2 regions of the Cryobacterium sp. M91 genome follow, and region 2 is predicted to be linked to the other one. Evidence: predicted binding sites of a transcription regulator. Region 2 holds the regulator's gene; the other holds the start of a gene.
What was found. The regulator LexA, encoded in region 2, represses DNA repair genes until DNA is damaged. The targets are predictions, from matches to a motif close to TCGAACANNTGTTCGA.
Positions count from the first base shown of each region.

Region 1: a site for LexA is predicted at 1,663-1,678, ahead of uvrA (excinuclease ABC subunit UvrA). Genes of this name have one in related genera too.

Region 1 is NZ_PJJT01000088.1:37,721-40,926, forward strand. Features, by position in the region: gene uvrA (excinuclease ABC subunit UvrA) at 1-1,557, opposite strand, end outside; gene CXY80_RS13545 (PadR family transcriptional regulator) at 1,694-2,302, shown strand; gene CXY80_RS13550 (ABC transporter ATP-binding protein) at 2,299-3,027, shown strand; gene CXY80_RS13555 (FtsX-like permease family protein) at 3,099-3,206, shown strand, end outside.
Region 2 is NZ_PJJT01000084.1:145,432-148,637, reverse strand. Features, by position in the region: gene CXY80_RS10110 (histidinol-phosphate transaminase) at 1-942, opposite strand, end outside; gene CXY80_RS10105 (LysM peptidoglycan-binding domain-containing protein) at 974-1,387, opposite strand; gene lexA (transcriptional repressor LexA) at 1,678-2,382, shown strand; gene metE (5-methyltetrahydropteroyltriglutamate--homocysteine S-methyltransferase) at 2,490-3,206, opposite strand, start outside.

The sequences.
Region 1 (3,206 bases), on a different contig from region 2:
GGTGAGCCCGGAACCAATTTGAGTGGCCAAGCGGATGCGTTGTGCCTCACCGCCGGACAGGGTCGCCGCGGCCCGCGCCAAGTTGAGGTAGTTGAGCCCGACCCGAATGAGAAAATCGAGGCGCGCGCGAATCTCGCGCAGAACCTGGGCGGCGATGGCGGCCTCGCGGTCGGTGAGCGTGAGCTGGTCCATGAACTCGCGGGCGTCGCTCAAACTGAGCGCGCAGACATCCGCAATGCTCGCGTCGTGCACGAGCACGGCGAGCACCTCGGGCTTGAGCCTCGTGCCCTTGCAGACGTGGCAGTCGACCTCGCGCAGGTATTCCGACCAGCGCTGCCGCTGGGTGTCGCTCTCGGCCTGCAGGTACTGGCGTTCGATGTAGGGCACGACACCCTCGAAGCCGGAGGTGTAGCTCATTTCACGCCCGTAGCGGTTCTTCCATTTGACCCGCACCTCGAAGTTATCGCCGCGCATGACGGCGTTCTGCACCTCGCTGGTCAGGTCACCCCAGGGGGTGTCGAGCGAGAAGTCGAGGTCGCGGGCGAGACCGTCGAGGAGCTTCTCGTAGTACTGGAACAGGCCCTTGCCCTGGGTGGTCCAGGGCAGTACAACACCCTCGGCGATACTCAGGTCCGGGTCGCCGAGCAGCAGGTCTTCGTCGACGGACATGCGGGTGCCGAGGCCGGAGCACTCCGGACAGGCGCCGAACGGGGCGTTGAACGAGAACGTGCGCGGTTCGATTTCGGTCAGCTGCACCGGGTGGTTGTTCGGGCAGGAGAGCTTCTCGGAGTAGTTTTGCCAGGCCTTGTCGCCTTCCTCGTCGAGAAAGTTGATCTGCACGAGGCCATCGGTTAGCTTGAGCGCCGTTTCGAGCGAGTCGGTGAGGCGACTGAGCAGTTCGGGGCCGGCGACCAGACGGTCGACAACAACGGAAATGTCGTGCTTCTGCTGCTTCTTGAGCGTGGGCGGTTCGCTCAGCTGAATCTGGGTGCCGTCGACGATCGCGCGGGAGTAACCGCCACCGGCGAGCTCTTGGAAGAGGTCGACAAACTCGCCCTTCTTCTGCGAAATGACCGGGCTGACCACCTGGTAGCGGATACCCGCCTTCAGTTCCATGAGCTGGTCGGCGATCTGCTGCACGGTCTGCGACTGGATAATCTCGCCACAGATCGCGCAGTGCGGCACGCCGATACGGGCCCAGAGCAGGCGCATGTAGTCGTAGATCTCGGTGATCGTGCCGACCGTGGACCGCGGGTTGCGGTTGGTGGACTTCTGGTCGATCGAGACCGCGGGGCTCAAACCCTCGATGAAGTCCACGTCGGGGCGGTCAACCTGCCCGAGAAACTGCCGAGCGTAGGCCGAGAGTGACTCCACGTAGCGGCGCTGGCCCTCGGCGAAGATGGTGTCGAAGGCGAGCGACGACTTTCCCGAACCGGAGAGACCGGTGAAGACCACGAGCGCATCGCGCGGAATCTCCAGATCTACGTTGTGAAGGTTGTGTACGCGGGCTCCGCGCACACTGAGTTTGGGACCTGTTTCTACCTTGGTAATCGACACTCATTGAGTCTATGCAACGCCGCTGACAGTGCCTGACAGCAAGCATCGCCGAGAGCGAACACCGGCACATCCCAATATTGTTTCAGAGTATGTATATACTCGGTGACTAATAGCCGTTTGAATTGCCGGAGGTCGTATGTCTGTTCGCCAGAGTCTGCTCGCCATCCTGAACCAGGGGCCGTGCTACGGCTACCAGTTGCGGGCCGAATTCGACCGGCGCACCGGGTCGACCTGGCCGCTCAACGTCGGCCAGATCTACAACACCCTCGACCGGCTGGAGCGCGACGGTCTGGTGCAGAAGGCCGATATCGACGCCGACGGTCAGAATTACGTCGAGATAACGGATGCCGGACGGGCGGAGGTCGCCGACTGGCTCGGCTCCCCCGTGGTGCGCACAATGGCCACCCGTGACGAGCTCGCCATCAAGCTCGCGATCGCCGTAACGCTGCCCGGCGTCGACATCGCCCAGGTGATTCAGGTCCAGCGCACCGCCACCATGCGCACCCTGCAGGAACTGACCCGCACCAAGAACGCGACCGCCGACCCGGAATCATCCGAGCAGCTGGCCTGGCTGCTCGTGATCGACTCGCTCATCTTCGCCGCCGAGGCGGAAGCGCGCTGGCTCGACCACTCGGAGCACCGGCTGGCCAGAGCCCGCGCGGCCGGCCTGGCCGCTCCGCTGCCGCTCAACACCGAGGTGCCCAAGCGCGGTCGCCCGGCCAAGACTGCGGCGGCCAACGCATGACCGGCTCCGACATTCTCTTGCAGCTCGACGGAATCTCGATGCAGTACGGCCGCGGCGAGACCGCGATCACCGCGCTTGCGGGAGTCGACCTGTCGGTGCGCCGCGGCGAACTCGTGGCCGTGATGGGGGCATCCGGTTCGGGAAAATCGACCCTTCTAACGGTGGCCGGCGGACTCACCCCACCGACGGCCGGGGAGGTCGTCGTCGAAGGGCACTGGCTGAGCCAGCTCTCGGCCCGCGAACTCGCGACCCTGCGCCGGCGCAGCCTCGGATTCGTGTTTCAGGATTTCAACCTGATTCCCTCGCTGACCGCGCTCGAAAACGTGAGCCTGCCACTCGAACTCGACGGGTGGACGTCAAAGAAAGCGCACCGTCCAGCCCTCGATGCGCTCAATATCGTCGAGCTCGGTGAACGGGCCCAGCATTTCCCCTCTGATTTGTCGGGCGGCCAGCAGCAGCGGGTGGCGATCGCCCGCGCCGTCGTCGGCGGCCGGTCGTTGATTCTCGCCGATGAACCCACCGGCGCCCTCGATAGCACGACCGGCGAGCTTGTGTTGCGGATGCTCCGCTCGCGAGTCGATGCCGGTGCCGGCGGCATTCTGGTCACCCATGATGCCCGCCACGCGGCCTGGGCCGACCGGATCGTCTTTCTGCGCGACGGGCGGATTGTGGACGAGTCGCGGGCATCCGCTGTGTCGAGCCTGCTGAGCGGGCTGCCGGCATGAGCGTTGAGCCGAGCTCGCTTGCGGGCGGGCGCTCGGGTAGTACCCGAATCGCGTTTCGGATCGCCCGGCGAATGGCCCTGCAATCCCGCGGCCGCAGCGCGCTGATCGCGCTGCTCGTGGCGATTCCCGTGCTCGGACTGGTAGGAATCACCACGGTGGACGCGAGCAACACTGCCTCT
Region 2 (3,206 bases):
GGCTACTCCCCCGAACAGTACGAAGTTGCTCCAGCTGCGGTGCGGGGCATAGCCCAGGCCCGCAAGCTCGACAACGAGCCGATCGCGCTGCCCACGAATGTCATCGACCATCGCGAGCATCTCGACGCTGTGAGCCAGGGCCGCGTTTGCGGCCGCCTGGGTCAGGGCCGAGAGGTGGTACGGCAAGCGAACCAGACGCAGGGCATCCGTTACGGCCGGATCGGCTGCCAGGTAGCCCACACGGGCACCGGCGAACGCGAAGGCCTTGCTCATCGTTCGGGAGACGAGCAGGCGTTCCCGGCCAGGCAGCAGGGTGAGCGCGCTCGGGGTGCCGACCGGAGCGAATTCGGCGTAGGCCTCGTCGACCACGACGATGCCGTCGGTCGCGTCATAGGCAGCGGCGATGGTCTCGAGGGAGAGCGGCGTACCGGTGGGGTTGTTCGGCGAGCAGAGAAAGACGATATCGGGCTTGGTACGCGTGATCTCGCTCACGGCGGTCGCTGGCGACAGCTCGTAGTCGGCGTCGCGGGCACCGGCAATCCAGGTGGTGTCGGTTCCCGACGCGAGGATCGAGTACATCGAGTAGGTCGGGGCAAAGCCCAGCAGGCTGCGTCCCGGTCCGCCGAAAGCCTGCAGCACCTGTTGCAGCACCTCGTTGGAGCCGTTGGCCGCCCAGATATTCTCGGCGGTCAGTTCTTCGCCGAGGTAGCGGGCGAGCGCCTCGCGCAGGGCGGTGAACTCTCGATCGGGATACCGATTCACCGTGCGGATGGCCTCGGCCAGGCCTGCGAGGATGTCGCGGGCCACCGCTTCAGGAATGGGGTGCGTGTTCTCGTTCACGTTCAGGGCCACTGGAACATGCAGTTGCGGAGCCCCGTAGGGCGTCAGGCCGTGCAGGTTGGTGCGGAGGGGAAGATCTTCGAGACTGGTCACCCTCTCCATGCTAGGGCCCCGTACTGCTGCCCATCACTACTTAGGAGTTGGCGGGGATTTCCAGGCGCTGGCCCGGCTGCAGCGTTTCCACCGACAGGGCGTTGATGCGCTTGATATCGGCGACAACGTCGCGCGGGTCGGCGGCGGGAAAGTTCTCTTCGGCAAGGTTCCAGAGGGTTTGGCCGGGTTCGACCGTGATGAATCGGGCTGAACCGACGTCGGTCGGTGAATAGGCCAGCGTGGCCACAATGCCGGAGTCGGTTGTGTACGACATGAGATCGATGCCGGTGGCGGACCCAGAGGCGCCGGCCGCTCCCCCATTGACGGCAAATACGAGGGCGCCAAGGATGACCGGCAATGCGGCGAGCGTGGTGAAGACGACTCGTCCACGCCGGGTGAGGCGAAGACGTGTGACGGGCGGGAGAGAAACTGCGGGGGCAAATGCTGTGGTCATGTCAAACCTCCAAGGTAGGCGGGCTGCGAGTCTCGTATTCGGCCCTCGGCCGGGAGGACCGAATACGAAACTATGTTCCGAATATAACTTCGAACAATCGAACATGCAAGCTTTTTCTCGTCTCTGCCCGGAAAATCACGCAACACACTCGAATAAGTGTTTGTTTCAAGGCCGAGAACTGGATAAACTTTCGATAGGTCAATTGCTTGATTGCTACTCAACCAGACACCACCGACATTCCCGCGAGACGTCCTCTAACCCGCGCGGGACCGACTCAAGGAGCGCTTCTCGTGACACAAAGCACCGGCGGTACCCGCGACAAGGGCGGCACTCGGCGCCGAAAGAGTTTGAGCCCGCGCCAGCTCGCCATCCTCGACGTTATTCAGCGTTCGGTCAGCTCGCGCGGCTACCCGCCGAGCATGCGTGAGATCGGTGACGCCGTCGGCCTCGCCTCGCTGTCGAGCGTGACTCACCAGCTCAACCAGCTTGAGCTGAGCGGCTATCTGCGTCGTGACCCGAATCGTCCTCGCGCACTCGAGGTACTCATCGAGATTCAACGCGCGCCCGAAGACGTCGGAACCGGCGACCAGGACAGTTTTCACCCGGGCGTGCAGGTCGGCGACGCTGCGATGGTTCCCCTCGTCGGTCGAATCGCTGCTGGCATTCCGATCACGGCCGATCAGCAGATAGACGAGATCTTCCCGCTCCCCCGCCAGCTCGTCGGCCAGGGGGAGCTGTTCATGCTCAAGGTCGTCGGTGAGTCGATGATCGATGCGGCGATCTGCGACGGTGACTGGGTTGTCGTTCGCCAGCAGAAGACCGCGGAGAACGGCGAGATCGTGGCGGCCATGCTCGACAACGAGGCCACCGTGAAGGTACTGCGCAAGCGCGACGGCCACACCTGGCTGCTGCCGCGCAACAGTAACTTCGAGCCCATCGTCGGCGACTACGCCGACATCCTCGGCAAGGTCGTCGCCGTATTGCGCTCGGTCTAGCGAGTCAGCTTCAAGCAAAGAAGAGAGCAGAAGCACGGCGTGAGGCCCGACCACTAACCGGTGATCGGGCCTGAAGACTGCCTGCTGGCGCCAGGTACGCGGGTGAGTTACCGGGTGAGGCTGGCTCTCAGATCGGCAGCGCGGCGATCGCGCACCACCCGGGTCGCAGCCAGCATGTTGTGCAGGGACTGCACCGTCTCCTCGTAGCCACGCGTTTTGAGCCCGCAGTCCGGGTTCACCCAGACCTGGCGTTCGGGGATGGATTCCAGGGCGGTGTCCAGCAGGGTCGTCAGCTCGTCGACGCTGGGTACTCGCGGCGAGTGGATGTCATAGATGCCGGCCCCGATGCCATGGTTGAACCCGCCGGCCTCAATCTGCTGTACCACCTCCATGCGCGAGCGGGCAGCTTCGATGCTCGTGACGTCGGCGTCGAGGTTGCGGATAGCCTCGATGACGACGCCGAACTCCGAGTAGCAGAGGTGCGTGTGAATTTGAGTCGCTTCCGCGACCCCGGCCGTGGCCAGCCGAAACGAGCCGACCGACCAGTCCAGGTAGTCGGCGTGGTCCTTCTCCTTTAGCGGCAGCAGCTCCCGCAAGGCCGGCTCGTCGACCTGAACGATCTGGATGCCCGCAGCTTCCAGGTCGCCGATTTCATCGCGCAGGGCAAGGGCGACCTGGCGAGCGGTCTCGCCAAGCGGCTGGTCGTCACGCACGAACGACCAGGCCAGAATCGTCACCGGTCCGGTGAGCATGCCTTTGACCGGCTTGGCTGTCAGGCTCTGCGTGTACACCGACCAGTCCACCGTGATCGGGGCCGGGCGCGA